One region of the Priestia sp. VA7 genome, then DNA from elsewhere that is predicted to be linked to it. Evidence: riboswitches for the same ligand, from Rfam matches in the RefSeq annotation. Region 1 holds a riboswitch; each other region holds the start of a gene.
What was found. A riboswitch is a leader RNA that binds a small molecule or an ion and turns the genes downstream of it on or off. The one in region 1 is predicted to bind cobalamin.
Positions count from the first base shown of each region.

Region 2: linked by a shared signal. The riboswitch ahead of AC0C45_RS19310 (ABC transporter substrate-binding protein) and the one ahead of AC0C45_RS24345 (HoxN/HupN/NixA family nickel/cobalt transporter) in region 1 are both predicted to bind cobalamin.
Region 3: linked by a shared signal. The riboswitch ahead of AC0C45_RS17090 ((2Fe-2S) ferredoxin domain-containing protein) and the one ahead of AC0C45_RS24345 (HoxN/HupN/NixA family nickel/cobalt transporter) in region 1 are both predicted to bind cobalamin.

Region 1 covers NZ_JBVQPN010000006.1:79,994-90,783, reverse strand. Annotated here, with positions in the region: gene AC0C45_RS24350 (M20 family metallopeptidase) at 1-1,021, opposite strand, end outside; gene AC0C45_RS24345 (HoxN/HupN/NixA family nickel/cobalt transporter) at 1,251-2,048, opposite strand; cobalamin riboswitch at 2,183-2,365, opposite strand; gene AC0C45_RS24340 (organic hydroperoxide resistance protein) at 2,471-2,890, opposite strand; gene AC0C45_RS24335 (undecaprenyl-diphosphatase) at 3,043-3,636, opposite strand; gene AC0C45_RS24330 (ABC transporter ATP-binding protein) at 3,782-4,714, opposite strand; gene AC0C45_RS24325 (ABC transporter permease) at 4,716-5,399, opposite strand; gene AC0C45_RS24320 (DUF418 domain-containing protein) at 5,435-6,649, opposite strand; gene AC0C45_RS24315 (response regulator transcription factor) at 6,820-7,545, shown strand; gene AC0C45_RS24310 (sensor histidine kinase) at 7,542-9,296, shown strand; gene AC0C45_RS24305 (response regulator transcription factor) at 9,378-10,070, shown strand; gene AC0C45_RS24300 (HAMP domain-containing sensor histidine kinase) at 10,074-10,790, shown strand, end outside.
Region 2 covers NZ_JBVQPN010000004.1:291,959-302,748, forward strand. Annotated here, with positions in the region: gene AC0C45_RS19295 (class I SAM-dependent methyltransferase) at 1-63, shown strand, start outside; gene AC0C45_RS19300 (YpjP family protein) at 445-1,047, shown strand; gene AC0C45_RS19305 (thioredoxin family protein) at 1,236-1,550, shown strand; cobalamin riboswitch at 1,641-1,773, shown strand; gene AC0C45_RS19310 (ABC transporter substrate-binding protein) at 2,032-2,991, shown strand; gene AC0C45_RS19315 (adenosylcobinamide amidohydrolase) at 3,080-3,688, shown strand; gene cbiB (adenosylcobinamide-phosphate synthase CbiB) at 3,693-4,679, shown strand; gene cobD (threonine-phosphate decarboxylase CobD) at 4,654-5,733, shown strand; gene AC0C45_RS19330 (bifunctional adenosylcobinamide kinase/adenosylcobinamide-phosphate guanylyltransferase) at 5,730-6,290, shown strand; gene cobS (adenosylcobinamide-GDP ribazoletransferase) at 6,287-7,060, shown strand; gene AC0C45_RS19340 (histidine phosphatase family protein) at 7,018-7,632, shown strand; gene AC0C45_RS19345 (bifunctional adenosylcobinamide kinase/adenosylcobinamide-phosphate guanylyltransferase) at 7,584-8,009, shown strand; gene AC0C45_RS19350 (cob(I)yrinic acid a,c-diamide adenosyltransferase) at 8,006-8,575, shown strand; gene rarD (EamA family transporter RarD) at 8,710-9,636, shown strand; gene AC0C45_RS19360 (MerR family transcriptional regulator) at 9,728-10,054, opposite strand; gene AC0C45_RS19365 (hypothetical protein) at 10,355-10,513, shown strand; gene AC0C45_RS19370 (CobW family GTP-binding protein) at 10,546-10,790, opposite strand, start outside.
Region 3 covers NZ_JBVQPN010000003.1:830,547-841,336, reverse strand. Annotated here, with positions in the region: gene cobK (precorrin-6A reductase) at 1-535, opposite strand, end outside; gene AC0C45_RS17100 (sirohydrochlorin chelatase) at 532-1,443, opposite strand; gene cobJ (precorrin-3B C(17)-methyltransferase) at 1,462-3,084, opposite strand; gene AC0C45_RS17090 ((2Fe-2S) ferredoxin domain-containing protein) at 3,098-3,478, opposite strand; cobalamin riboswitch at 3,581-3,760, opposite strand; cobalamin riboswitch at 3,879-4,057, opposite strand; gene AC0C45_RS17085 (hypothetical protein) at 4,204-4,362, opposite strand; gene AC0C45_RS17080 (M42 family metallopeptidase) at 4,714-5,751, opposite strand; gene AC0C45_RS17075 (cation:dicarboxylate symporter family transporter) at 5,860-7,131, opposite strand; gene brnQ (branched-chain amino acid transport system II carrier protein) at 7,518-8,873, shown strand; gene AC0C45_RS17065 (hypothetical protein) at 8,914-9,291, opposite strand; gene AC0C45_RS17060 (hypothetical protein) at 9,306-10,436, opposite strand; gene AC0C45_RS17055 (IDEAL domain-containing protein) at 10,650-10,790, opposite strand, start outside.

The DNA.
Region 1 (10,790 bases):
TGCCATCACTTCCCCCGCCCACAGCTGCTTCTTCCAATTTCATACCCAGTTTCGCCGCGATTGACTGAGCGCATTCAAATAGCTCTTCCGTTTGTTTAGACTTGACCATCGGAGGACGATTCATACCTCCCGTTACTTCGAGCTTAATCCCTTTTAAAATGGGTGTTAAATTCAAAATAATATCCGTCATGCGTTTTGCTTCTTCTTCTGTAGAAACACGTAAATCCACGTGCGCTTCTGCATATTCCGGCACTACATTTGTACCGCTGCCTCCCGTAAACGTCCCAACGTTTACCGTTGTACCTTTTTCATAATCAGTTAAGCTCTGCAGAAAAATCACTTGGCGCGCCAGCTCTTCAATCGCATTGATTCCTTCTTTGTGGTGATTACCCGCGTGTGCTGCTCGTCCCCATACTTTTACGGTGAAAATCCCCGCTCCTTTGCGCGACGTTTTTAACGCACCTGAACCCGCCACCGCCGGTTCCGCTACTAGCACTGCTTCACTTCTTTGTGCTTCTTCTTCAATGTATTTTTTAGAAGAAATTGACCCAATCTCTTCATCCGAATTGCAGAAAAACACAATTTTTTTATCGAGCGATAAGCCAAGCTCTTGAATCGCTTTAATCGCCCATATAGATTGGACAATGCCGCCTTTCATGTCTAAAATTCCCGGACCGTACAGCTTGTTTCCCTCTGTTCTTAGACTCAGCCTTCCCTTTTCCCATACCGTGTCAAAGTGACCGATAATTAAAAGCTGCTTTTCTCCTTCTCCAATCGTAAATTTCAAATGGTTTCCTACTTCTTTTTCTTCTATGATTTCGTACCCTACCCCTAAACGCTTTTGAAATAGCTGCGTTAAATACATTCCACACTGATCTACTAACTCTTTGCTGTAGGACGGTGATTCTTTTTTCACAAATCCGACTAAATCTTCAAGCATCTCTTGTTCGTGTTCTTTTAAATAACTAAATACACTTTGTTCTACCATTACCTGACTCAAATCAATTCCTCCTCCAAACAACCCCTGCTGCTTGCATTAAATGCTTTTATTTATCGTACGTATAACTATGTTCTACGTTTCACATAACGATCTTAAATTATCCTTAATTATAATGGTTTTCAGACAATTTTCCATCCTTTAAATACAGATAATACTTTAACTTATTCATAACCGACCGAAAATAGCCATAAACTTCAACAAATTCATACAAAAAAGCTTCAATCTTCAACAGATTAAAGCTTTCGTTTGACTAATTGACATTTATTTTAATATTTTTCCCTTTTGACTTCACACTCACAAAAACAAACATAGACACTAAAAAAACAAACAGAATAACGCCAACCATTTCAAAGTTTACTTCGGCCCATGGGTTAAAGAAAGTGAATGCTAAATAGAACGACACACCATAAGCGAGGACAACAATAACCCAGCCCATCAAGCGAGAAGCAGATTGTCCAAATTTACTCGATTCATTCACCATTTTATGTACAATCAATGAATCGATTGTATCTGTTAGCATCATACCAAACATAAACACTAGCCCCAACAAAAGCGGCGTATACTTGCCTGCGTTCCCTACAGCTAGAGACCACACGGCCGTTTGACTGACCGTTTCGGCTGCTAAAGCGAACAATGCTCCTACAAGAATAATTAAAAAAGGATTCGTTGTTCCTTTTGCGATTTTCGGAATAAACTTCCCTTTTAACCCGCTCAGCTGAAACTCTTCCTCTTTATTTTTGGTTCGAAGCAAATGATATGTGTTTAATGTCCCGATTAGAAAGAGAGAGATAATGGATACCCAAGATGCAAAATGATCGAAATACGATGGAAACGTAAAATTCTTCATCACCACGCCCAGCATCCCGGCCGTGACGGCCACCATTCCTCCGTGACCTAGTGAAAACAGCGTTCCGACCCACGGGGCAAAACGGCTGCCCATTCGCCAATTATATCGAGTCTGGCCATCAATAAAAGCTAAGTGATCTGCATCCAATCCGTGCCTGATTCCTAATAAAAAGACAAGTAAAAAAACTGATAAACCTTCCATTTCCTACACTCCTTTTTTTAAAAATAAAACGTAAAAAAGCCTCAATTCTATAGAAATTGAGGATGTGTCGGCATATGAAAATAAACAGCAATTGCTCACTGCGTACCTTGATACACCGCCTCTTTCCTAGAAGAGTCAAGTGTACAGAATAGGTAGGTCTCCTGGCTTGAGATCATCATTTTCTACCGCCTTCCCCGTTTTGAGTGACGATAAGATAGAAAACTCCCTGCTTACAGTGGCTGGACCGCTCGAGATTTGCACTCGATTCCCTGTTACCTCTTACGCTATGTAAGAGCACCTAAACTGTGCGAATAATTCATTTTCTTCTTCATTATACTAGTACCGCTTACAAATGAATAGAGAAAATTCAAATAGAAAAGCCCTGCTAAACTTTACATGCTTAGCAGGGCTTTTTAAAGCAATTAAACTACTTCTACCGTTACGTCTACGTTACCGCTGATTGCTTTTGAATACGGGCAGTATGAGTGAGCTAGGTCTACATATTTTTTCGCTGTTTCTAAATCTAAACCTTCGATATGAGCTTCAAGCGCTACTCCAATTTTCACTCCTTGATCAGCTTTATCGGGAAGCAGCTGAACAGTAGCTTTTACTTCACTTCTTTTGATTTCTACGTTATGTTTTTTCAACATAAATTCTAACGCGCTGTTGAAACAAGCACTGTATCCAGCTGCAAACAGCTGTTCTGGGTTTGTTGCTGTTGTTGCTTCTCCACCAAGCGCTGGAGGTGTTGCAACATCTAAGTTAAAGATGTTATCTAAAGAGTGAACTTCTCCTGTTCTTCCACCTGTGTTAACGACTGTTGTTTCATATAAAGCTTTCATGTATAAACCGCTCCTCTTTTCCATTAATTTTATTAAAAGTTTTTTATTTATCGTTTCTGTAATTTAATTGTACACAATTTAATTTTAAAAAACAAGTATTAAATACATTAAAAATTTCCCAATAAAAAAAGCCGCGTATTTGCGACTTTTTCTTAATAATATTGAGACTGTTCGTCATAAGCAGATTTCCGAAAAATAGACAAGTTGGTAATAGCCCTCATCAGTTTCGTATTAAAAATAACATAATGAATAAACAGCGCCAGCACGCATCCTAAAATAGCTCCTGTTAACACATCGAATGGATAGTGAACGCCAACCCATACGCGTGAAAATGCAATAAGTGCACCTATTACAACCCACATGCGTCCTGAGCGTTTGAAATGCAGCCAAATGGTAAAAGTGATAACTAATGCAGATGTAGCATGATCGCTTGGAAATGAAGAATTCGCGGCGTGATCAATGAGCTGATTCACGTGGTGAGAGATAAACGGACGATCTCGATAAGCAAATAAACTAATCACTTTATTGATAATGACTCCTGTGGCACAAGCACATAAAGCTTGAAATGCTACAACACGGCTGCCGTTTTTATTAATAAGTAAAAACAAGCCGAGTAAAACGATAAGTACATACTGGGCATAATCTGCAAAGAATACCATCAGCGAATCTAGAGGCTTTACGTGTGAGGCATACTGATTCACCGCGTGGAAGATGGTATAATCTACTGAATTAATAGCTGATAACATAATCGAAATCCTTTCTTATTTTTAAATGTCATTAGCTATCTTATCAGTTTCTTGAGAAAATGAACATGTTTTTGTCAGAAGCTTCCTAACTGGTATTTATAAATAATGTACTCAAGCTCAGTAGTAAATCAACGCCTTTCGCCTATTAACTCACCTGTGAGTGATCCACAATATTTTTTTGCAAAAAGATCTCTTCTAAAGAAGGTTCTTCGACGTGAACTTGATAAATGTCGATACCGCATTGAATCAATTCGCGAATAATAAGAGGAATATTTCTTTCTTTTTGAAGCATCACTTTTGTGTACATGTGATGGTATTCAACTTCGGGACTCAACGTACGGAAAAACTGTTGAATGTATTCTTTGTGACTGTTTGGATAAGGATCATGTTTGATCATCACCGTTTTTTTCGCTTGATATTGAAAGCGCAGCTCTTCCATTGTACCTTCTATTAAAATGACCCCATTTTTCATAATCGCTACACGTGTACAAATCTTCTCAACTTCATTTAAATTATGAGACGTCATAAAAATTGTCTTGCCTTGATTTTGGAGTTCTCTTATTAGTTCATGAATGTGGAGAGCAGATTCAACATCTACTCCAGAAGTTGGTTCATCTAAAAAGATAAGATCTGGGTCTGCTACAATTGCTTGAGCAATTCCTAACTTCTTTTTCATTCCAAATGAAAACTTTCCAACTTTCTGATGCTCATGTCCTTCTAGTCCTACTTTCTTCAGTACATTACTACAGTATTCTTTCGAAAAACGATGGCCGTTTACCTTTAAAAAATAGCGCAAATGATTGAGCGCTGTCATCTCATCATAAAAGTTAGCATAGTCAGGAAGCACACCTATTTTCTTCTGAAGCTCTAAATCAATATCACTCTGTCCCAGCAGCGTAAATTCTCCTGCTGAAGGAAATGAAACGCCGGTAAGCATATTAATAAATGTAGACTTTCCTGCTCCGTTTCTTCCTAAAAATCCGTAAATTTCCCCTTGTGATACCTGTAAATTAATACCGTTAACAACTGTTTTAGATCCATATTTTTTAGTTAACTTACTTGTTTCAATAGCATACATATTATACTTCTCTCCTTTTAAAACTCCAAAGTGCCGTACATAAACAAAGTGCTGCAAAAATAAGAAGAACTGTTAGATACCCTTTCTCCAGCTTTAAATAGTAGTAGGGTGTCACATACTTAAACCATGCAATGTACGCTTTTGATGAAAATATGCTCCACACGCTCAGTACCGGTAGAACAAACGATAAAATAATTGATAAAAACATAGTATGAGTTGGGCTTGGCATTAAAGCTGAAAGCATTAAAACAAATGAAATGATACAAACGGTGAATAGCAGGCACTCTAAAAATATATAAAAAGAAAAATGATGCGAAATAAACGCAATCAGTAGAAATGAAATAGAGATACAAACAAGCCAGAAACAGCAAATACCTAAGAATTTCCCTAGTACAATACGCTCTCTTGATGTTTTGGTAACTAAAAACCTTGCTGTTCTTGTCTTAATTTCTTGATTAATAACATTATGAGAAAGACTTGAAATAAATAAAGGTCCGAACCCGAGAAGCATCACCAAAATTCCCCCGTTGGCTCCATCTTGAATCTGTGCACTCGTCAGCTGATCTCCAAGTTGACTAACTATATGGGCTATTCCATAGGAAGCACCGCATACGATTAAGATAACGATAATTGATTTAATACTTTTAAATAAGCTTTGAAACTCTTTTAAACTAATAGCCCACATTTCCAAAATCTCCTTTTAAATAAGTTTGACTGCTATCATCCAACAAAAGGATGATTTACTTCCGCCGGTAAAGCTTTTTTTTCTTTGGGCTTTCCACTCCAAGAAAAATTTGTCCATATACGCAGTAGCTTCTCCACCGGTCCAGTTTGAAATTTTTGTACGTACATATAGCTGCCGATAAGCTGAATTCCGTAAATACCTATACAGACAAAAATCCCTGCAATCATGCCGAGCTTTCCGAAATAACCTAATCCATAACCGTAAAAAATCGTCGTGCATATGACCGTTTGCATTAAATAATTACTAAGCGATATCCTGCCTACACTTTCAAAAGCCTTTATCAAAAATGACTTCTCGTATTTTGCATATAACCAAGCAAAGCCTGCAATATAACCAAGAGATAGAAGACTTCCACCTAACATATGTGTAGAACCAGCCCAATTAGCATCTGGCCATACGTACATAGTCCCTTTTAACAGCAAGCCAAGCGGAATCAGCGCGGCTGCCCAACGGCCATACTGTTTTTGATTAGCTGAAACATCGTAAAACCACTTTTTCTTTCCTGCATACATACCAAATAAAAACAAAGCGCCCATTATAAATGGCGTAAACAAGAAGGCAAAAGCAAATTTATATCCTGTTATATTCATCGGATCAACATTGTTGCGGTGGTCTTTAATCTGTTCATAAGTTCCACTTCCATACACATGAATCGTATCTTTTACATATGTCGTAAGCGTTTGTTTATCGCTAAGAAGATACATATTATCGTTTAATGAACCGTATCCGGCTGCTCCTGTAAGGACCAGCAAAATCGATACCCACACCAAAAGTGTTTTGGCTTTACGCTTTAAAAAGAAAAGTAGTAAAAATACTCCCATCATTCCGTAAAACGTAAGAATATCTCCTTCCCATAAAAACACTCCATGCAGTAAGCCAAACCCTAGAAGCAGAAGAAAACGGCGAAAGAAATGCCTTTTTACGCCTAGCTTCCTTCTTTCTAAGCTTTCTTTCATCTTCACCATTGAATAGCCAAATAAAAAGGTAAAAATCGGCATAAAACTTTCCTCTACCGCGACTTTTAAAAAGACATAGGCTGCTGAATCACTTGGTGATAGCGAGAAGAGATGAATCATATCCTTTCCGTAAATGCCATATTGAAAAATCAGCATATTCGCTAGTAAAATACCAAACAAGCTGAATCCTCTCATACTATCAATTACTTTAACCCGCCTAAAATCATTACTCATCCTTTTAACTCCTTTACTATGTGTCTGTGCATTTAGTATATGAAATGAAGTTTTCAAGAAAATAACCAGGAGATTATCTTTTCCTTAACATTTTCCAATTTTGTTAATCTTTTCGTAATGTTCTTATGCTAAAATCGAATACGTATGAAATGAAACAGAGGTGATTTACGTTGGAAGATGCGTCTATATTGCTAGTTGATGATGAAGTTGCCATCGTCAAAATGCTGGAGACAGTATTAAAAAAAGAAGGATTCAACCAAATTTATAAAGCTCACACCGCTCAAGAAGCGCTGGATGTTTTACATAATCAAACAATTGATATTATTTTGTTGGACGTAATGCTTCCCGATCAAAGCGGATTTGATATCTGTCCTAAAATTCGTGAGCTCTCAAACGCGTATATTTTATTCATAACAGCCAAAGTATCCGACCTGGACGTACTAACGGGTTTCGCCATGGGAGGAGACGACTACGTAACTAAGCCGTTTAATCCTTTAGAAATTGCGGCACGAATTAAAGCACGACTGCGCAGAAAGCAAGTGCTGACTGAAGGAACTTTTATAAGAACGGAACCACAATCGTCAAATCGCTATGAGTTTGATCGTTTTACTGTAGATGAATCGGCAGGAGAACTCATTGTGGATGGTCAAACGGTTTCTTGCCCCGCCCAAGTGTTTTTATTGCTTCTTCACTTTTGTAAAAATATGAATATTGTTCTTTCTAAATCACAGCTTCTTGAAGCCGTCTGGGGATATAATCAATTTGTAGACGATAATACAGTAACCGTGCATATTCGAAGAATTCGAGAACGAATTGAAGATAATCCTAGCAACCCAAAACATTTAGTTACGGTACGAGGGCTTGGGTATAAATTAGTGAACGGAAAAGCGCTATGAAATCCATTAAAAGAAGGTTGACCTTTCATTTTTCATTTCAGTTTATTGCGATTATTGCATGTGTTTGCTGCGTTCTTTTTTGCGCTTTAATGTTTCTAGCTTATTACCTTTCAAAGCAAGATATAAAAAGAGACTTACCCTCTGGATCACTTAGCGTGTTAACGGGGGATACAACAGTTGAAGGTGGAAAAGCAACCGTTTCAGATGATTTAGCAAAACAACTTAAACAAGAAGGACTATGGTACCAAGTACTGAACAAACAAGGAAAAGTAATTGGAGAAATTAACTCCCCAAAAGACTTACCTAAGCACTACGGTCTTTCAGAGTTATTAGAAATGGATAAAACCAAAAAATTTAAAGACTATAATGTAGTAACAGAACTTGATACCTTTTTGACTACACCTACTTATTATATTTTGGGCTATAAAAGTGATTTAAAAGACCAGCTATATGCTATGTATGCTAACTATAATAAGGAAGGTGTGCCTCCAAAAAGCGATATTCCTCTTATCAAGAAGGCATTAAAAGAAAAAAATGCTTCGCTTCAAATTTTAAATGATAAAGGTGATATCTTAGCTTCAATTAGAATGTCTAAAGAAAAAACAAGTTACGATCCTTTAGAAATTATTTCCCGAAAAATTGAACAAGATAAATATGATTCAACAGCTACTGTATTCCATGACTCGAAGAAGAAAATTTCATGGATTTTTTACACTCCCAATAATCACCACAGTATAACTGATGAATCTATTATTCGAAAAGCTTGGATGATCTCCATCATCGTGGCTGTTTCCGTTCTTATAGCCACCATCGCTTTCTCCATCTGGAACGCTTTTCGCTACGGCGGACCCTTACTTCTCTTCACCAGCTGGCTCGGGCGCATGGGAAGCGGAAACTATTCAGAAGTGCTAACAGAAAAAGAGCGGAAGCGCGTCTTTCGGAAGAATGGAAAAGTACGTTTTCAATATCGCCTCTATTCAGAAGTAGTTACAGCCTTTTATGAGATGGCAGAGCAGCTTAGCTTAGCTGAAAAAGAACGAAAGCAGCTAGAGACTACTCGCGAAGAATGGATGACAGGAATATCACATGATTTGCGCACACCTCTTTCGACGATTCAAGGATATGGGCATATGCTTGAAAGCGGCCATTACAATTGGAACGAAGAAGAGTTAAAAGAAATTGGCCAAACACTCCGTGATAAAAGTGAATACATGGTGGAGCTTGTAGAGGATTTTTCACTGGCTTTTAAGCTTAAAAATAACGTGGTTGTTTTAGAAACAAAAAAAGTGGACGTTCATCAACTACTTCAGCATATTGTTTTAAAATTCGTTAACGATAGAACCATTGAAAATGTTCACTTCTCTTATGTGCCCGCTCATCTTCAACCTTTTACTCAAGCTGACCCGCGCTGGTTTGAACGAATGCTTGATAATTTAATTTTTAATGCTATTAAACATAACCCTAAGAACACTACCATTACAATTTCGACCGTGATAAAAAGTGACCGCGTCTTGATTACGATTCAAGATGATGGAATTGGAATGGATGAAGAAACGAAGAAAAATTTATTTGACCGCTATTACCGCGGCACAAATACAACGGAAAAAACAGAAGGTTCTGGACTTGGCATGAGCATCGCAAAGGCTATTTGTGAACTTCATAAAGGCCATATCGAAGTAAGATCTACTCTTCACGAAGGCACTGCCATTATCTTGCACCTTCCTCTTTCAGTAGATCAGCAGCCGGACTAACCTCCGGCTGTTTTTATACACCTCCAATCTCTCCGTGCTATAATGTACGCAACTATACATAGACACAAGGGGGAATTTTTGTTGAGTAAAGGCAGAATTTTAATTGTAGAAGATGAGCGCAAAATTGCTCGTTTAATTCAGCTCGAGCTTGAACATGAAGGGTACGAAACGGGCATGGCTTACACGGGAACAGAAGGATTGGCAGAGTTTCAAGAACACGATTGGGATTTGCTGCTTTTAGATGTGATGCTTCCTGAACTGAGCGGACTCGAAGTACTTCGTCGCATTCGAGCAAATGATGATCAAACGCCCGTTATCTTATTAACAGCTCGAGACGCCCTTCCTGATAAGGTAAGCGGACTAGATTTAGGAGCAAACGACTACATTACAAAGCCCTTTCAAATTGAAGAGCTTTTTGCACGCATTCGCGTATGGCTTCGCCATCCTGCATCAACATCGACTGCTGAACAAGAAACAGCCACTCTTCAACTAGGCAATTTAGTCGTTAACGAAAAAACGCGAGAAGTTACGCGTGAAAATGAAGCTATTGAGCTGACTCCTAAAGAATATGATTTACTTGTCTATATGCTTCAAAACAAAAATCAAGTGCTGAGCTTTGAACAGCTTCTTACAAACGTTTGGGGATTTGATTATTACGGAGACACAAATATTGTATACGTATACATCCGTTATTTACGTAAAAAGATTGATGCTTCATTTTCAACTCCTTACATTCAAACAGTGCGCGGCGTTGGCTACATGCTGAAGGAGTAGCTTATGAAACTACAAACAAAGATTATTCTTACATCAACTGCGCTGCTTTTTATTCTGCTAGTAATTGCAAACAGTTCGATTTACTTCATTTTCAAGAAGACCATGGAAGACAACGCAATTGAACGTTTGCAAGCAGAAACAAGCAATGTAACAAATGGGCTAAAGCAAACGAGTGCGACGGTTAAACAAGCCAATTTGCTTCGTGCCTATTTGCCTCCTAACGGGATGATTCGTATTTTACCTAAATCCGGCAGTCCTTTAGTTGTATCCGTTACAGATCAAACGAAAGAGCTTCAGGACTTACCTTATTCCTATTATTCAAATGAACAAACAAGCATCAAAGAAGATGACGGCCATCTATACGCGATTTCACACACCCCTGTCATTTGGACGAACGGTGAAGTTGTTTCTTTGGAAGTCACGGAACAACTGGCAGATGTGGAACAATCTCTGCAGACATTAAAATTTATCTTGCTCATTGCCTCTCTTGTTATATTAATTCCAACTATATTTGCTGGACGGCTTTTAAGTAAAATTATATTGCGGCCTATCAAATCTCTTATTCATACTATGGAAGAAATTCAAGTGTCTCGCACATTCAAAAAGATTGACCTCTCTTCTCCTTCTAAAGATGAGTTAGATCAAATGGCCAGCACCTTCAATAATATGATGGATTTATTAGAGGAAAACTATAAAAAGCAAGAGCAGTTCGTATCCGAT
Region 2 (10,790 bases), on a different contig from region 1:
TTTACCGTGCAAAAACGAAAAACATCAAAATTTCATTACGGGACAATTTATATACAAAAATAAACAAAAAAGTAAAAAGAATCACGCTTATTGAAAAGACTTCCAAAACCTTTTAGGAATTAAAAAGTTTTGGAAGTTTTTTTTTGTGAATTTCATCTAAAGTTCATAAAAGTATGATATATTTTTGAACATAAAAATACTTTTGTGTTTAAGCATCCAGCAAAAAAGGAATATCTTGTATAGGTTTCCGCTCGGTGTGACAACCTCAAACAGAAGAAGGAAGGTGCTAACTAAAAAGTCGTCGAATGCCCGTAGACAGCATAAATGAATAAGCAAATATAGGTAAAAAATTAATAAGTATGTTACAATACCTAGTGAGTTATGACAATGAATTTTACGATATGAAAAGACCATATGGGAAAAGATGAGAAAGGAAAGATACGAATGCCTAGATGGATAAAAAGAATGCTAGTTGTATTTATTACAGTATTTACATTTGGGCTTGTCACTCCACCAGAATATTTATACGTTGATGATGCAAAAGCGGACAAGCAACATAAAGCAGGGTATGTAAGAGAAACAACTCCTGTCACAGCTGTTATAGAAGATATTCATTTGCCATATGAAGAACCAAAATATGAAGACGTTTCATCATTTGTTACGTATGCAATGGAATCAGCTGAAAAACAGTCAGTGGAAAAATTCGGAACAAAAATTGGACCTGTCATTGAAGATGAATTTCGTCAAGCAGTGTTACCTAAAATTGAAGAAGTGCTGACCGACATTGGCACTGAACGTGAACAGTCAATTCAGAATCTCGAGATAAGCGAGCATCCTGCTGCTGGCTACGGTGAAAAGATTTTCCATGTATATGACCGGGAAACCGGTCAGGACTTAATACGATTTCATGTACGGCGTGAAAATCCTCCAAAAGATGGATACTGGTTTAATTTTCACTATCATGCGGCTGCAGATAATTTTCAGAAGCATTATGATTTAGGGAAAATTTATTGGAACCGAAACATGCCGCCTAAATGGTTTAGCTAATAATAGACACAACATTCTGCGATTTCGAAATGTTAGCTTTTTTAAGCTAGCATTTTTTTACGTCTAAAACCGTTAGGGTCTAAATAAGCTGAAACATTAGCACAACGATAAAAAAATCGTTTATAATGAAGTCAGACTTCTTACCATAGAATAGTGAGAAGGAACGAATAGATGCTGGAGGTAACACAATGAAACAATTTACGGAAGAAAAACAATTTCGCGAACAAATTAAGAACGAAACACTAAGCGTTGGGATTTTTACGACAACGTGGTGTCCTGATTGCAAACGTTTGGATATGTTCATTGATGAAATCGTTGATGAAAATACAGATAAAGCATGGTTTAAAATTGACAAGGATGAGTTTGAAGAACTTTCTGCTGAAAACAATGTAATGGGTATTCCTTCTCTTCTTGTATATAAAAACGGTGAAAAAATTGCACACTTGCACAGTGCAAATGCTAAAACACCTGAAGCGGTCCGTGAATTTTTAGCAACTCTTTAATTCCTTAAGCTGCGAGAGCATTCTTGCAGCTTTTTTTGTGAGAATGGCTATTTCCATTTTTCCATGAGTGGGGTATACTAGGACAAGTGAATAATCGTAAAGCAATAAGGTCTCAATTTAAAGATTGAGTGAAAAGGGAAGTCTGGTGAAAAACCAGCGCGGTCCCGCCACTGTAAGCGCTTTGTGCGTAAGTCAGGAGACCTGCCTTATTGTTAGCTGTGAAACCTTCGAGGAAGGGTGAAGCAGGGTAATGAACATACATATCAAGTATAGTGAACGGATTCTTTTCCTGCTTATCTTGACGTTACCTGCTTTGCTTTCAATTGAAAGTAAAGCTTTTTTATTTTGAAGCTGCCGGCGAGCAGTATACATAGTCAAAGCGGAAAAACGGGATAGCGCTGCTTTTTGCATGATCATTTGCTTTTTCTTTAACGTGGAGGTTTCGTATTCACAATGAACAATATATAGGGGGAGTATTTAGATGAAAAAATGGCTTTCGTATTCCATTATTGCACTGTTAGTCATCGTACTTGCTGCATGCGGTGCAGGCAGCCAAAGCAACAGTGATAAAAAAACGAAGCAAGATACGGCACAAACGTCACAAGCTGCATTTCCAGTGAAGGTAAAAGACGCGCGTGATAAAGAAATTACGTTGGAAAAACAGCCTAAGAAAATTGTTTCCTTAATGCCAAGTAATACGGAAATTGTATATGCCCTTGGCCTTGAAAAAGAATTAGTCGGTGTTACAAGCAACGATGATTATCCTAAAAGCGTAAAGAAAAAAGCGCAGGTAGGAGATATGAACGTTAATGCGGAAAAAGTTATTGCTTTAAATCCTGATTTAGTGCTAGCACATGCTTCAAGTATGGGCGTTTCGGATGAAGTATTTAAACAAATTGAAAGTGCGGGTATTCCGGTATTTGTTGTAAAAGATTCAACAACGTTTGACACGGTTTATGATTCTATTACGCAAATCGGTAAATTAACAGGTAAAACAAAAGAAGCTAATCAAACAATTAAAGACATGAAAGAAAAAGTAGCTTCAATTGAGAAAAAAGCAAAAACGATTTCAAAAGAAGATCGTAAAAAAGTATGGATAGAGGTCTCAGGAGCTCCTGAGATTTATACAACAGGAAAAGGTACGTTCATGAACGAAATGCTTACTATGATCGGTGCTGATAACGTAGCGGCTAGTGAAAAGGGTTGGGTTAAGTTTTCTGAAGAGCAAGTTGTTAAGTTAAACCCTGACGTTATTATCGCAACGTATGATGCAGATAAAAATGAGATTATGAAGCGTCCCGCTTGGAGCAGCATGACTGCTGTAAAAGAGGGTAACATCGAGAAGGTTGATCAAAACAAAATCAACCGCTTAGGACCTCGTATTGTAGATGGCTTAGAGGACTTAGCAAAAGCAGTATACCCTGGGGTGTACAATAAATAAGAAGAGGGACCATATTCCAGTTCGAATTGAAAAGGGGATTGGTCCCTTTTCACATCTTAAAATTGAAGAAAGGCCTGAGCTTTTAATCATGAAAACCGAGACTTCTTATAAAACATACAGCTCAGGGGTTTTAGGAACAGGCATTACGGAAACGGACACCTTTTACAATCGATTTGTTCACAAAGACTATTATTCAGATACTCCTTCTTTGGAGTATGAGCAATATTTGATGAAAGAAAATGTGCGCCATGAGCAAATCGTAGGGTTAATGACAGCCGTTTGGTTAAAAGAAAGAGCGATTTACTGTTATGAAGGCTACGGAGTAAGAGTAGCTTCCGTGATAACGGCTGGAGTAGGAAACGCAGTAGATATTACAGCTGACGAAGCTGTCCCGTTCTATTCTTCTCCCGGTACAATTAATATGTTTTTTTTCGTGGAAGGTACGCTTACGGATGCAGCGTTTTTACAGCTTTTTATTGCGGCCACAGAAGCTAAAACAAAAACGCTGTCACAGCTGGGTGTCATAGATCCGGCTACAAAGACGATTGCTACGGGGACATCTACGGACAGCATCTCAGTTGCAGCGTCTCAGCAAGGACCATTATATGAATATGCAGGCTCTATGACCGCTTTAGGGCAAGCGGTAGCCAAGCTGGTGAAAATAAGCTTAGAGCAGGGACTTAAGGGAAAGAGGTGAAGAAATGAGTATTACACAAGCGATAATTGCACACATGACGGCCATGACGATTGCTTTACTAATTGACCGAATTATAGGCGATCCCGAAAATTGGCCGCATCCCGTTCGCTGGTTTGGCAAATGGATTTATTGGATAGATTCTAGATTAAATAAAGGTGCAGGAAGACGATTTAAAGGATTGCTTCTTGTGATAAGTATGGCTGTGCTCGCAGGAGTTGTTCCCTTTTTGTTCCTCCATGCTTTGTACGGAGTTCATTTTATAGCAGGTGTTTTAGTAGAGGGCGTAATGATTGCGACTACTATATCCACTCGTTCTTTAAGCGAAGCTGCCTATAAGGTACAAAAGCCGCTTCAGCTAGGAGATATGGAGAAAGCTAGATATGAAGTAAGTATGATTGTGGGACGAGATACAGATCGTTTGTCAGAAGGAGAAATTGCCAGAGCGACGGTAGAGACCGTGGCTGAAAATACAAGTGATGGTATTACAGCTCCGCTTTTTTATGCATTTATAGGAGGAGGAGCCCTAGCCTTTTTTTACCGAGCTATTAACACATGTGATTCGATGGTTGGGTACAAAAATGACCGCTACTTTCTGTTCGGCTACTTTAGTGCAAAAACCGATGACGTATTAAACTATATTCCAAGTCGGTTAACTGCAGTGGTGATGACGGCTGTTAATGTAGCAAAAAGCCAGTATTCTCTTGGGCATGTAACGAGTTTGATTAAGCGTGATGCTAAGAAGCATCCCAGCCCAAATAGCGGATACGGGGAAAGCGCAGTGGCTGCTCTGTTAGGTATTCAACTCGGCGGGCTTAATACATATAAAGGCATAGAATCTAATCGTGCAAAAATGGGTGAACCGCTCATTCCTCTGCAAGCCGGTCATATTGAACAAGCTGTTTTCATTATGAAAAGGACGGTCTATGCTACGTGGTTATTATATCTTTTGTTAGGAGGAGTTATTAGTGCTATTACCTACACATGGAGCTAATCCTAATGTCTTTTTAAAAGCAATAGGGGCTGAGAATTTGTCGCATATAAAAGACTTTAGCGTGAATACAAATCCTTTAGGGGCTCCCCTTGTGCTTCACGAAAAGTGGAACGAATTCAAGGGTGCAGCGTTTAGTTATCCTGACCCTCAAGTAACGGAGCTGAAAAATAAACTTGCAGCTCATCATCATGTTTCAGCTGCTCAAGTGCTGCCTACAAATGGCGCCGCTGAAGCGTTTTTCCTTATTGCTTCGTTATTTTCAGGAGAGAAAGCAGGGATTGTACAGCCGACTTTCGTTGAATATGAACAGGCAAGTAAAGCTTATGGATGTGAAGTGACATACGTTCCTTTAGCTGAAGAAAATGGCTGGAGCTGGGATATAGAGTTGATTATGAGTATTCTTCCGGACATAAAAGTACTGTGGATTTGTCATCCAAATAATCCAACGGGCGTTATGTATAGTCATGAGGAATGGATGAAAGTAGTAAAAGCTGCTGCTCATCATGGTACATACTTAATGATTGATGAGGCATTTATTGATTTTGTCGAACATCAGCCTTCATTTGATTCTCTTATTCTGGATTATGAGCATATCATTGTTGTGCGTTCCATGACAAAGATGTTTAATATTGCCGGGGTTCGTCTTGGCTATATTTTGGCAAATGAAAAAATCATTAGCAAGATGGCTAAAAAGCAGCCTCCTTGGAGTGTAAATGGATTGTCGCAGCAAATAGGCATGATATGTGTGAATGAAAAAGATTTTGTAAAAGAAACCGTACATTATATTAAACAAGAACGGGAACGGACCTTGAGTGAACTAAAGGAATGGGGGCTTTTGGTTTCTCCTTCTCAAACAAACTATTATCTTTGCAGCGTTCCGTCTTCTATTAAAACGCGCGAATGGCTTGTCTATTTAGCAAGCCATGGCGTGGTAGCTCGTCATACTGAAAACTTTCCATTTTTAAATGGACGCTATATCCGTTTGGCTGTGAAAACGAAAGAAGAAAATGACTATTTACTTAACGTAATCAAACAAGGACTTGATGAAATATGATCATCTTTATTAGCGGAGGCGTTCGAAGCGGAAAATCAAGTGCAGCGGAGAACATGGTTCAAACTTTTTGTACAAAGCGCGCTGTTTATATTGCCACAAGCAGGCAAACAGATAAGGAAATGCAAAAACGCATCCAGCTTCATCAAAAAGAACGCCAAGCAGCGAACACGCCTTGGGTAACGATCGAGCAGTCTGTAGATTTACAACAAATTCTGCCAAATCTTCAAAGTGATGATGCTATACTTTTGGATTGTGTCACGAACTGGCTTGCCAATGAGCTTTTTTTAACAGAAAAAAGGTGGCAAACAAAAGAAGGGAAACAAGCGGTTTTTCGTCATATGACAGAAACGCTCGATAAGCTGTTTGCGCAGTCTCAGACGGTTGTGCTAGTATCTAATGAACTGTTTGAAGCGGGCGTATTAGAAGAGCCCACATATAGCTATATGAAGATATTAGGGAAATTACATCAGTATATTGTAGAAAAAGCAGATGTGGCTATTTGTGTAGAAGCGGGAATCTATCGTTTTAAAAAAGGAAAGGAATGTGTAGATATATGAAAGAATGGATAGCCATACTACGGATTTCTCTCCAGTTTTTTACGATCTTACCACTAGCTAAAACTGTTCAATGGACTGAAAAAAGAACGGCACGCTCACTTTTTGTACTGCCTTGGATTGGTATGTTACTAGGCTTGATGTTTTATAGCTTTTTACAGCTGCTTCAATCTTCACCTATCACTACGATTGTTGATAGTATTTTAGTTTTGCTTTTACCGCTTGTTTTAACGGGTGGCCTTCATTTAGACGGCTGGATGGACGTAAGCGATGCGTATTTTTCTCATCAGTCAAAGGAAAAAAAACTGCAGATTTTAAGTGATCCGCACGTTGGGTCTTTTGCTATTCTTTCTCTTATGGTTCTGCTGCTGCTGCGTTTTAGTGCGATCTATGAATTAGTGTCTCTTTCTTCTTTATCAATTTGGGCATGCTTAATTGTCTTTACCCTTCCAAGAATTGGAGCAGCCTTTTCGTTGATGAGAGATAAGCCCGCTAAAGATACGGGTCTGGCTGCTTATTTTCAACAAGGAGTCACCAAACGGTCTATTTACGGATTTATCATCATGAGCCTATTCTTAGTTGCTATTTTCGTTATTTTTATGGACAATAAATTCATTATTCTTTTCTTTGCCGGTTTTTTATGGCTCTGGATACGATTTTATCGTTCGCAGTTTGGTGGCGTAACAGGAGATGTTATAGGGGCAACCATTGAAGGAGGAGAAACATTTTTATGGATAATTCTTTGGTTATCACATGTATTCGTCACGGCATGACGCTTGAAAATCAACAGAAAAAATATATAGGGTGGAGTGATCCGCCTTTAAGTATAGAAGGGAAAAATGAATTGAAAGAGCTTTTTCTAGAACCTCAGCTCGTTATTTCCAGTGACTTAAAAAGGTCGCTAGAAACAAGTGCAGTTGTTTTTCCAAAATCTCAGGTGGTTAAAAATAAAAATTGGCGTGAGCTGCATTTTGGAGATTGGGAAGAGAAGACGTATGAAGATTTAAAAAACATACGGGCGTATAGAAATTGGATTGATCACTGGACAGAACATACGCCTCCGAATGGTGAAAGCTTCTCAAACTTTTCAAACCGAGTTTGGGCAGCGTGGGAAGAAGCGGTCGATTTGGCGGCCAGTCAGCAATTGCGTCACATTGCTATTGTGTCGCATGGCGGCCCACTGCGTTTACTTGCATCCCATTTTAAACAGACAGCGTCGCTTTGGGATGTTTCTTTTTCTTATGGAGAAGGTTTTTCAGTAGCGTGTACATACAAACAGGCAAAGGAGAGAAGAGCATGCATTTCGTATTCGGCGGTGCATTTACCGGCAAAAGAAAATGGGTGAAGCAGCATTATGCCAGTGAGTCGGTAAAATGGCATTATTTGTATGAAGACCCTGTTTTACCAGTGCTTGAGTTCGAAGAAAGTTACATAGTGCTAGAAGGATTTGAGCACTATGTTAAGGAATTAATACATAGCGAGTTGGAGTCTCCGCACCTTGTTGTTAAAAAGTTAATACAGAAGTGGAGAGACAGCGGTGTATGGGAAAAGTTAATAGTGATTGGAACTGAAGTCGGCAAAGGGATTGTTCCTTTAGATCCAACAGAGCGGCAGTGGAGAGATGAATGCGGGTATGCGTATCAGCATTTAGCGGCACATGCCCGGAAAGTAGATCACATTTGGTACGGAATTGCTAATCGATTGAAGGAGGAAATACAATGAACATTTACACAAAAACAGGGGACAAAGGGCAGACAAGCTTAATTGGAGGACGAGTAAATAAAGATGATATTCGAGTGGAAGCATATGGTACGATTGATGAGCTAAATGGCTTTGTAGGTCAAGCGATTTATCAGCTGGATGAAACAACATTAAAAGATGTAAAAGAAGAGCTAATTACGATTCAACATGAGCTATTTGACTGTGGAAGTGATTTAGCATTTGCAAAAGATGATCATCCGTACAAAGTAACAAACGACATGATATCAGTACTTGAAAAGCGCATTGATGTCTATATGTCAGAAGCGCCGGCCATTGAGCGTTTTATTTTACCTGGAGGCACACCTGCAGCGACAACGCTTCACATTTGCCGGACGATTACACGCCGCGCAGAACGGCTTGTTGTTGGCGTGCAGCGTGAGTATAAAATTAATGCGGCGGTGCTTCAGTATTTAAATCGTTTATCCGATTACTTCTTTGCTGCGGCTCGAATCGCTAACGCGCGAGAAAATGTACAAGATGTAGAGTATATTCGCAGTGCCAAAGTATTCAAACAGCCTAAAAAATAAGGTATAAAAAACGGTCGAGCTAAAAGCGATCGTTTTTTTATGAGCTATTTCGATAGGCAAAATAAAACTATAAAAAAGAGGTAAATGCATCTATAATGATAAGAGACAGAGAGATAAAGAAAAGAGGTTGAGAAATGAATCAAGATTCTAAGCGGGCAGGTATTGTTTATACAGCCAGCGCTTACGTTATGTGGGGGCTTTTTCCGCTTTACTGGAAGCTTCTTGGCGAGGTGAATGCGAATGAAATACTCGCTCACCGTGTCATATGGTCATTTGTTTTTATGCTTTTACTTTTGCTTGTGACAAAGCAAATGAGTGCTTTAAAGAAGACGCTTGGTTTATTATTTCGTAATACGAAACAAGCGGTCATTTTATTTGTGGCTTCAGTGCTGATCAGCATCAACTGGTTCGTTTACATTTGGGCGGTTAATCATAATCATATTATTGAAACAAGTTTAGGTTACTACATCAACCCGCTCGTTAGTATTTTACTTGGTATAGTCGTTTTAAAAGAGAAGCTTAATTTTTGGCAGGGTGCTTCTGTTGGATTAGCTGCTATAGGTGTTATCGTTATGACAGTTACATACGGGCATATCCCATGGGTATCATTAAGCTTAGCGTTTAGCTTTGGTTTGTACGGACTTGTAAAAAAGACTATTCAATTAGAAGCAAAAGTAGGATTAACGATTGAAACGATGATGGTTGCACCTATTGCGGTTATTTATTTTATTTTTCTTTTAGTGAAAGGATCTTCAAGTTTTTCTCTTCAGTCGCTTGATCTGAGTGCTCTTTTAATTGGAGGTGGTGTTGCTACAGCTATGCCACTACTATATTTCGCTAAGGGGGCCCCTCTTATTCCGCTATCGATGGTCGGTTTTTTACAGTACATTGCTCCTACCATGACGCTTTTATTAGGGGTATTCGTGTATCATGAACCGTTTTCTAGCGTAGAGATGATTGCCTTTTTGTTCATTTGGGGCGGATCGGTTATGTTCATTTTATCTAAAACGAAGTTCATGAGTTCTCATCAGCCGAAATTCTTTAAAGGGCGCTCAGCTTAACGGACAAAAAAGCGGATATCTTTAGATATGCGCTTTTTTGTTTGCCGTAAAGAAATAAAAACGGAGACGGGAAAGTCACCGTATGTATACTTTATAGCTTCCGCTTGAAATGAGCGTTCAACTGACCTTGAAGCATTTGGTTTTTTACTTCTTTCATTTTTCTCGCTTCATCTTTTTTGGCCAATTCTGTGCGTATTTCACTCGTTTGAACTCCTTCTTCTATGCGATCGGCAATATCCATTAATCGTTCGACGTCTGAAAACGAATATTTCCGGATACCCGTATTGGTTCGGTCCGGAAAGAGCAGGCTTCTTTTCTCGTAGTAGCGAATTTGTCTTTCTGATAAACCGGTTAATTCTTTTACAATCCCAATAGACATGACTTTTTTATCTCGATATGACGCTTCATTCGTAGACAATCTCCCTCACCCCTGAGTACGTAGTAGTATGTTATTATTATTATAAAGGAAAAAAATACAAAAAATTATAACATGTAATATATTCTAACATATATATGTTATATTATTGAATTACTATGTGAGAAAAAGTGACATAAATAATGAAATAGGGAAAAGAGTCCTATAAACTAATGATTAACTCGATCCCAAGTGGTTAACCATACAGGATAAAGCCTTGTGGTTAATCACTTGCTTTCAAAATGATGAATAGAAAATAAATGTGAGAATATACATAAATTCTAAAAGGAAAGGGCGTTTTAAATGGCTGTGCAACAATTGAAAAAAGAAGAGATTATTGAGCTGGCAAAAGAAATTATTGAACTTGATTTGAAAAGAGATGAAAAATTTGAAGAGTTGACAGAGTTAGCCGGAAATCGTGCATATGAAATTTTGCGCAGAGTACAAAATGCCTGTTTATAAGTAATAAAAAAATCCCGCTCTAGGCGGGATTTTTAATTGGACTGCTGTTCAAGATTAAATAATTCTTGTTTCATCTTAGTGTGGTCGAGGTTTTCCCCTATAAAGACAAGAGTGGTGGGCAGCTTCATCATTTCTTTCATATATAGAGGCATGCCGTATGAATATTGAAACGAATACGTATCATCCGAATGAGTAAAGCGCATATAGCCTTTAATACGATAGATGGTATCTGGCATTTGGCGTAGCCAATTTTCAAATAATTCAAGATCCACGTTTT
Region 3 (10,790 bases), on a different contig from region 1:
TAGCAATAATATTTTTTTGCGGAAATCCCAATTGCTGGCACTTTTCCATATTATCCAGCCTTGGAAGCATACGAGCAACAAGCCGTACATCTGAAAGAGGAAGCAGCTTTTCTGTAAAAACCTGCAGCGTTTTGCTGCCTGTTGTCAGCATAATAACTCCTTTTTTCTCAGCTGCTACTTCTGCTGCTTCTTCATACGTAGAAACCATCGTCATATTATCATAGGCAAAAGCCTGCGAAGCCCGCTCATAGCGTATGTAAGGAATCGCTGTTTCAGCAGCCGCGCCGATAGCATTTTTAGATGCTTCTTCTGCAAAAGGATGACTTGCATCCACAATAGCTTTTACACGATGTTCGTTTACAAAATCCATCATATCTTCTTTTTTGAGACGTCCAATTTTCACTTTCACTTCTGCACGCTGTAATTCGATAGCTGCGTTTTCGGTTACAACCGTTGCCGTAACCTCATGACCTGCTTTTTTCACTTGCACGGCTAATGCACGTGCATCGCTAGTTCCGGCTAACAATAAAATCATTTTAGCTCGCCGACCTTATCTTCATGGTGGTCGTGGTCATGATGGTGATCGTGGTGATGGTGTCCGTGATCATGGTCATGATCGTGATGATGGTGGTGATCAATATGCTCCATAATGCCGAGGCGATATTGACACGTATCGCAGTTCATTTTCACTTCACCTTCTAATCCTTCTTCAGCACGTTCTTTTAAAATTGTCTGCAGTTTTGGATGAAAACCGAAATAGCCGGCTAGCTTAAACTCGATGTTTTCATGCTGCATTTTATACTGCTTCACCATTTCTTCTAATCGCTTAATTAGTACTCCTGTAAATAAGAAATACGGGAGAATAACCACTTTTTTAGCGCCCAGTTTTAAACATCGCTCTACCCCTTCATCAATCAGTGGAGCAGTCACGCCCATAAAAGAAGTTTCAACGATTTTATAGTTTGTTTTTTCCCAAAGAAGGCGCGTAATTTTATATAGATCACTGTTTGCATCAGGATCACTTCCTCCTCGCCCTAAGACAATAACAGCCGTGTCTTCAGCTGGAGTTTCTAAATTCTCTCCTGATTCTTGTAATCTCGTTTTTAAAATTTCCAGGGCTTCTTCATGAACGCCAATGGGACGTCCGTATACGAAGTTTACGTGTGGATATTTTTCCTTAGCTTCATCTATAGCCGCCGGAATATGTATTTTAGAGTGGCCGGCAGGCAAGAGCATAATTGGAATTACAACTACATCTTTTGCTCCTTTTGCCACACATGTATCAATGCCTTGACTTACATTTGGGCGTTCAAATTCTAGAAAACACGTTTCTACTAAAATAGATGCGTCCCAATCATGCTTCATAGTCGAAATAAATTCGCGAATTTGATCGTTCCCTTCAGGATCTCTGCTTCCATGACCGACAAATAAAACTGATTTCATATAATGCCCTCCTATTTTTTAATCTCCACACGGAGCTGGTTCTACTTTTATTTTTGGTGTTATATCTTGATAGTCGAATCCATAAACGTTCTTCACACGCTTAAAGAATTTATGAAATCGCTCATTAGGATGACCTTTTTCTTTATATTCATGGACAATGTTCTCGACTATTTCAATAATGTCATCAGGTGCTATGCCTTCCGCCACAATTTGACCTGAATGCGCATTGCGTCCAACCGTTTTAGCTCCTAAAAATAAATCAAACGCACCTTTTCTATAGACAATGCCGATATCTTCTTGAACTGCGCCATAGCAGGCCATGCCGCATCCATTAATACCAAGCTTCAGCTCTTTTGGCATGTCCATTCCCCCGAGGCGCTTTTGTAATTCTTCCGTATGTGGAATAGCATCGCTTTTTTCTCCGTCACAAAAATCACACGCTTTGATTGTGAACACATCTCCGACCGGAGATAGTAAAAAGGAAGCTGCTTGGAGCTTTTTAATAATCACATCTGGCTGAGTCGTTGGGATTTGCAGTTTGATTTGATGGTCAGGTGTATACTCCATCGTACCTTTTTCACCAACAACTTCTGCTAGTGTTGTCATTTGAACAGGCGTGAATTTCTTATTTGCAAGTCCTGGACTAACCGCCACTTCGAAAATGGACTGTATTGGCTGATGTACGACCGCAGAAGTAGGTTCACCTAAAATTGCTTGAAGCGCTTCTTCTGCAAGAACTCGTGAAGTTGCTGTTTCTTCTGGTGTGGTCTGAACTGCTTCAATAGCTGAAGCTGTTTGCTTTACAGTCTCTTCTTGATCGAGAGCCCACGGTTCCGCTTCTTTTCGAAGTCGCTGATGCGGTCTTAGCGGCTGCTCCGTTTGGTTAAGGGTATATTTCCGCTGATATCCGCGCGGTGTAATCATTAAATCGTCGTAAAAAAACGTAGATGAATTCCCGACAACAACGGTAGTCAGCATGCCAATTTCATGATTTAACATGTCTTTTAAGTTGGTCATTACGACTTCTTCACGGTCACGATAAGCGCTTTTCACAAGACCAACAGGCGTATCAGGAGAACGGTACTTTAATAGAATCCTCTGTGCTTCAACAATTTGTCTTGTTCGTCTTCCGCTTTTTGGATTGTAAAAAGCCACTACAAAATCTGCTTGTGCAGCTGCTTCGATTCTTTTTTCGATTAGTTCCCATGGCGTAAGGTGGTCACTTAAACTAATTGTACAAGCATCATGCATCACGGGCGCTCCAAGGAGGGATGCGCATGAATTAATAGCCGAAATGCCAGGAATTACTTCCAGCTCTACGCCCGTTTCTTTTTTCCAACCTTTTTCAATCAACACTTCATACACAAGGCCTGCCATTCCATATACTCCTGCATCTCCGCTTGAAATGACAGCCACGGTTTTTCCTGCTTCAGCTTGCTTTACAGCTTCTTGTGCACGGCTTACTTCTTCGGTCATTCCCGTACTAATAATTTGCTGATTCGTTAACAGTCCTTGAATTAATTCCACATAGGTTTTGTAACCGATGATCATATCACTTTCTTGAATGGCTTCTCTTGCTCGCTGTGTAATATGTTCAAAGCTTCCCGGCCCAAATCCGATAACTAACAGTTTACCTTTCATGCTAGCTCCTCCTTTATGCGTTACTTTTTACTTTATCAATTCCTTCTATGGAGTCACTGTTTTCCGGAGAAACGAAACCATTTTGATCATATTCATAAATAATCGATTCCTTTATACTGCAGCCTCCTGCTAAATGTTCTTCGACAATCCGGTGAGCCACGGTTTCAGTGACCTGCTTGTACCAATCTCCTGAAGGATACACAATAGCTACAGGAGCATCTTTACATCGTCCGTTACAGCGTGTACGCGTTGTATGAACCGTTTCATCCAACTCCAGTTCCGTCACTTTATTTCGAATAGCTTGGGTGGCTTCTTCTCCACCTTTTCTCATACAGCTGCTTCCATTACAAATCAATACGTGATGTTTTGTTCCGTTTAAGTTCCACGTCGTCACACTCATTCGCTCCTTTACTAAAAAAAGCGCCTCTATCAATGATAGAGGCGCAGAAAAATTCAAACTAAGTTTTTGCACTTCCACCTATATCCCGTAGGGTAAGCTTCGCATTAAAGAAAGGCTGGTTTCCTGACTTCGATTCATCACTTGACTGCGCCTTCCCGAATACAGTGGCATATGCAATCAGCTCATCTTCACAGTGGCGGGTACCGCGCTGGCTTCACACCAGACTTCCCATTTAACACAATGTAAACATTGCGCACCTTTTTTGCACGATATGTAGTTTTACGACATGAGAAAAACCCGCTTCGCTAATATGCGAGCGGGTAAAACGTCAGAATAAGAGTGTACACGAATGCCACTTTAAGCCAACGTTTCCCTTCCCGCTCCCCGGAGAAATAGAAACTTCACAATAAAGACAGGTCTCCTGACTTGTGTATCATTCTACTTGAGAACCTTCCCGTGATTTTTCCACAGTGGTTATACTCGTTCGTCCACACTTACAGTTGCGGGGGCAGTACTGGTCTTTCACCAGTTTCCCTATTAAGCCTTCTTGGCATCTTTGTTGTTGCTGTTTGATATATATGAACCTTTTAAACTATCAGAATAATAGAAGTAACTACCATATCATAGCGTACATTTTTTTTTATTTCAACTCTATTCTTTTCGAAAGATACAAGCATCTATAAAAAAACAAGAGCATAAAGTCAGCTCTTGTTTTTTCATTATATAGCTACTAATGTTAAATGAGGATCGTTATAATACACCACTTCTGAAAGAACTTTACAGCCATTTGTTTTGGCAAAAGCTTCTCTCGCCTGCTTTTCAGTTTCAAATTCAAACATTTTCATTTCTTTTCCAGCATATACCGTCAGTACCCACATGAAAAGATTCGCCTCCGATTATTGTAGTGATCGTTATATCCACATTATGCCGAAACCATTTCCTTTTGAAAACCCATTCTACAAAACTTGTCACAAGAAACTTTTAAAAATTTAAAAACATTTTAACTTCTGTAAATGAACAAAATGTACAAAAGGTTTAAGCAATATTATACCTCTTTAAAAAGGTGCTTTTTAACCAACTGTTGCTTCACCAGTAAAAAATATATAGTATTTATTTAAAAAAAAGAAGCCGGACAGCCGGCTTCTTTTTTAGGAAAGGAAAGTACAGACATCACAATCCCGTACTTCTCTTTATTTTGCATAAAAATACACTAATTAAATATTCCTTTCTTAAAACAGAACCATGTTCGACTGCACATAGTGATAAAGAAGCTTATACGTATGGTTTAATGAATCTTGATGCGTTCTCTCAAACGCATGAGAAGAATCAATTCCTGGACCAATTAAGCCGTGTACGATATCATGTCCAGCACGAATAGCAGCAGAAGCATCTGACCCGTAAAACGGATAAATATCTAATTTGTACTGAATATCATGCTGCTTAGCTAGCTCCACCAAATGCTTTCTCAAACCGTAATGATATGGGCCGCTTGAATCTTTTACACAAATAGACACGGTGTATTCATCGGTAGATTGTCCATCTCCCATAGCACCCATATCAACCGCTAAGTATTCTACTGTTTGAGGTGTAATGTTCGAATTTCCTCCGTATCCAATTTCTTCGTTATTTGAAATGAGAAAATGCGTAGTGTATGGCAGTTCGATCTGTTCTTCTTGAATTGTTTTCATGAGCTGAAGCAATAAAGCTACGCTTGCTTTATCATCGAGATGACGAGATTTAATAAAACCGCTTTTTGTTATTTCTACACGAGGATCAAACGAAACAAAGTCGCCGACTTCAATTCCAAGGCTGCGAACATCTTCTGCGCTATGTACTTTTTCATCCAATCGAATTTCTATATTTTCTTGATTTCGCTCAGCTTTCCCTGCATCTTTATACACATGAACAGATGTTTGATGCATAAGGATGGTTCCTGTAAATACTTCTCCTGATGAAGTTTCAATTTCACAATATTCTCCTTCAATAGAATTGTAACGAAACCCTCCAATCAAGTCGATTTTCAGACGTCCACTCGGTTTGATTTCTTTTACCATAGCACCTAATGTATCGACATGAGCCGTCAGCATCCGGTGGTGATCTGTATCTTTACCGGGAATAGTAGCGACTAAGCCTCCTTTTCGATTGCGATACGTTTGAATATTTAGCTCTTTTACATAGTCTTCGACAAATGAAATTACCTTTTCTGTATTTCCAGAAGGACTGGGAATCGAAACAAGCTTTTTAATTAACTGAACAGTTTCCGTCATTATGACACTTCCTTTGTCTCTCATTTCTTTTATTTTACCATATGTTTCAAAAAAGATAACAGGCAGCTCCAAACAAAACAAGCCGGGCAGCTGCCCGGCTTGTTTGTTTTAAGCTATGTTTGATTTCTTTAATTCATTTGTATAATTTAATGATTTTTGCTTATCAAATTCGCCTTCAGACTTCGACATCACAATTGCAGCTAAAGCATTTCCTACTACGTTAACTGTGGTACGCATCATATCAAGAATGCGGTCAATTCCTGCAATAAATGCCATGCCTTCAAGAGGGAAGCCCATAGATTCAAGTGTAGCAAGTACAACTACAAACGATGCCCCTGGTACACCAGCCATTCCTTTTGAAGTTAACATTAGCACAAGAAGGAGCTGAATTTGATCCATAATGGAAAGGTCGATGCCGTACATTTGAGCAATAAATAGCGATGCCAGGGCCTGATAAATGGTTGAACCATCTAAGTTAAACGTGTAGCCTGTTGGAATAACAAACGATGTAACCGATTTAGAACAACCGAAGTCTTCCATCTTTTTGATAAGAGATGGTAAAACGGCTTCTGAACTTGCCGTTGTAAAAGCAAGAAGCAGCTCGTCTTTTAACACTTTTATCAGCGTAAACATGCTTGTTCCAGCCATTTTAGCAATAATTCCAAGAACCACAAGCACAAAGAAAATCATGGTGAAGTAAACGGCGAACACTAATTTTCCTAATGGAATAAGTGATCCGACACCAAACTTTATAATATTAACACCAATAAGTGCAAATACACCTACTGGAGCAAATTTCATCACCAAATTAGTTACCCAAAACATTGCATCCAAGACGCCTTCAAAAAAGGCTAAAACAGGTTTTCCTCTCTCTCCAATCGAAGCTACGCCTACACCAAACAGTACGGAAAATAAAATGATTGGTAAAAGATCGCCTTCTGCTACGGATTGAAAGACGTTTGTCGGAACAATATGAAGAAGCTCTTGAGCAATCCCTGTACTTTCAGACGTTTTTGCCGTTGCCTCATATTGAGAAATATCGCTTTTTTCAATATGTCCCATATCAACCCCTGCACCAGGGTGGAATAAGTTCGCGGCAATAATCCCCACTACAATAGCAATGGTTGTAACAATTTCAAAATAAAGAATTGTTTTTCCGCCAAGCTTACCTAATTTTTTGATATCGCCTACTCCTGCGACCGCTACGATTAATGCTGAAATCACAATCGGTACGACAATCATCTTAATTAAATGAATAAATATGTCTCCAACCGGCTGTAAAATAGAAATGGCTGTATCGCTTCCATAAAAAATTGCACCTACAGCTACGCCTAAAATCAGTCCAATTAGAATCTGAGTTGCTAGACCTAACCTTTTCACTTTCTTGCTCCTTTCGCACAGTTGACTTTCATCCATCGAGCATATGCGGTTCCGCGAACCGTGTATAAATATACATCCTTACAGCACCTTATGTAAACAATTCTTTACTAAAAGGGTGTAAGGCCGCACATGCGAATTTTTAAAAGCCACGGTTCTGTTTTATCATATCAAATAATTGTTGTATATTGAGATTTTTTTGCTAAGTATTTTTCTATTTTTGCTATTTCAGCGAATAAATTAAAAAAATAAAATTTTATATTGAAATATGCATTTTAGGTTAGTATAATACGATACATGTTTATTTTTATTATTCGAATATAAAATTCTGAAAATTTTAATTATTCAACACGATAATAAAAAGCATTTATAATTTTGGAGGTTTTAACGTGTCAAACAAAGTTCCTTTTTCATTTATAGTGGTTATTGGCTTTATGCTTTTTGCCCTATTCTTCGGTGCAGGTAATTTAATCTTCCCTGCAATGTTAGGTCAGTCTGCTGGAAGCAATATTTGGTCAGCAAACGCTGGATTTTTAGTAACGGGTGTAGGTCTGCCTCTTCTAGGCGTTCTCGCATTTGGTTTTTCCGGAAAAGAGGATTTGCAGTCTTTAGCTAGTCGCGTACACCCAGCTTTCGGTATTATCTTTACTACGATTTTATACTTGGCAATCGGACCGCTTTTTGCGATGCCAAGAACGGGAAGCGTTTCGTTCGAAATTGGCGTTAAGCCTTTTTTATCAGAAAATCCAGGGCATCTTCCCCTTATTATTTTCACGGTAATTTTCTTTACTATTACCTGCTTTTTTTCGCTAAATCCTGCGAAAATTGTCGATTTAGTAGGAAAAGTTTTAACACCTATTAAATTAACGTTTATTGGAATATTGGTAGTTGTAGCTGTTGTGAACCCAATTGGAAAATTTGAAGCACCAAGCGAAGCTTATACAACACACTCATTTTTTAAAGGCTTCCAAGAAGGCTACTTAACAATGGATACACTAGCATCATTTGTTTTTGGAATTATTATTATTAATGCAATTAAAGAAAAAGGAGCAAAAACTAACCGACAAATCATCACAATTTGTGCAAAAGCTACGGCTATCGCTGCCGTTATTTTAGCTCTTATTTATAGTGCATTGTCCTATATGGGTGCTTCAAGCGTATCAGAGCTTGGACGTCTTGATAACGGAGGTACGGTTTTGGCTGAAGTATCAAATTACTACTTTGGCTCTTATGGAGGAATTCTTTTAGGTCTGATGATTACCGTTGCTTGTTTAACGACAAGTGTAGGCCTTGTAACATCTTGTTCATCTTTCTTCCATAAGCTGTTTCCAAGGGTTTCTTATAAGTTGATTGCTGTCATTTTATCAGCATTCAGCGCTGTTGTAGCAAACTTTGGTTTAACGGAATTAATCGCTATTTCGGTTCCGGTCTTAACAGCTATTTATCCGTTAGCTATTGTGTTAATTGCTTTAACATTCTTACATCCTTTATTTAAAGGACGTTCTGAAGTTTACCAAGTAAGCCTTCTGTTCACGTTTATCGTTAGTTTATTTGATGGCTTAAATGCTGCTGGATTCAAAATTGCGGCAGTAAACGATCTGTTTACATCGATCCTACCTATGTATGGAGTGGGTCTCGGCTGGGTAGTTCCTGCTATTGTAGGAGGATTAATCGGTCTTGGCATTACCTTCCTTCGTACAAATGATAATACGAACAGAAACACTTCAAGAAAATTGATTAAATAAAAAAGAGGATGCGAGTGCATCCTCTTTTTATTATGGCGTCTTATGAGTAAGGAGTTTTTTTCTCCATTAACTTCACTTCTTCTTTTAACACATGTTTTTCGTATAGATATTTATCCGTTCGTTGAAAATGATATTTATCAGCTTTTTCTTTTTCAGATGTGGTCAAAAGCACTCGACGATCAGAAGCATCTGACACACCAAACGTTTCGTTTTGATAAGTAGCATACGGAGCTACAAAAAACACTTCTTCAACAGCATCACGAGGAACTTCTTTTGTAAAAGTCGTGTCATTGTATGAAATGAATCCATTTGCTACATCGCCTTTATCATAGCTAATCAGCTTTACACACCCGTTTTCCGTTTCATAACATTCGTAATCCCGTTCATTATATGCTGCATACAAACCTTTTCGAATCACAAAAAACCAGTCCTTTACAGTGGATTAGCAACCGCTGGCACAAATCGTTTTTCTTCTGCCACATAGGTAGCTAAAAGTACTTCTTCCCCATTTACCACTTGGTATAGTTCCGCTCCGTTTGCTGGTGGATAATAGTTATCAAATTTGAACTCTGGAACGGTTTCCCCGTTTCGAGATCCTGTAAACCCATTAAGCGTACATGGAGGTCCGTCTATTGTTTTTCCTCCGAACACAGTTCCGTAGGGAATATCAACATGGCTTACCGCTTGCGATTTGAATTTGATTACACCGTACGTCGATCCTTCTTCAGGAAACGGCCTTTTACCTGAACCATCGGTGTAATCTAAACGTAAGCTTTCAACAAAATCTTTGTACGAAGCAATATCATGAACATCTTCAGCTTTAGCTACATATCCTCCCACTGCCGTATAAGATCCATCTACATACTTTTCAATATCTTTAGCAGGGATCGTTTTTTGCAGCAGCGTATCTTTTGTAAGGGGTGAAACAGAGTCACGTATAGCCTTCATTACTTCTATTTCATGAGAAGTTAATGTTTTAGCATCCTTTAATTTTAGTTCATTAAACTCCTTTTTTGTAAGATTAACGCGCTTCAGCACTTCATTAATTTTTTGATCGAAATCTTCTAAGCTTTCTAAATCTGAAGCCGTATAATGAGCATCAACTGTCCTTACATCTTTATGTACTTTTTTAACTTCATTTAATTCATACTGTTCTACTTCATCAGCCGTTTTAAACGTTTCAACGCTTGAAATGGTTTTGCCATTCGTATCAGCTACAACGTAACCGTCTTCAGCTTTTATCACATATCCGACTTCTCCGTTACCTAACGCAATTAAGTCTGACTGTTGAAAAGCGGCTTTCTCTTTTTCTTTTTGAAATTCCTTATCTGTCATTCCCTTAGTAACGAGAGCTTTAAGTTCTGATATGTCTTTACTGTCTTTTTGATTTGCTTCTACTTTCTCAGCTGTAACTGATGAAGTTTCTGTATTAGATGGAGAATGAGTGACCGTCCCGATGACAAAAATAAGACCAAACACAATCCCTATGCCATACAAAAATTTGCTTGTTTTATGAGCTCTAAATAAAATTCCTAACACAATGCAAACAATACCCGCAATCAAGCTATCTACTAATAATAGATGTCTCAGCCAAACCCCTCCTCTTTAATTCTTATTTATGTTAAAAAAATCCACAAAAGAGGTCAATACAATTAATGTAAATAAAGTTTTAAATAGGAATATATTCATAATTATTACTAATTAATCCCTTTTAGTAGGTCTCAAAAATAAAACACACCACCTAAAAATAGATGGTGTGTGAAGTATAGTAAGTAATTAAGAAATTTGTTTAAGTTCTGATGAGAGTTTTAAAAACTCTTCTTTATTTTTCATCAATAGCGTGCGGTCGATTTCTTCTTTTAGCTGTGCTTTACGAAATTCTGCAATCGCCTTGTCTAAAATCATCTCAGCGAATAA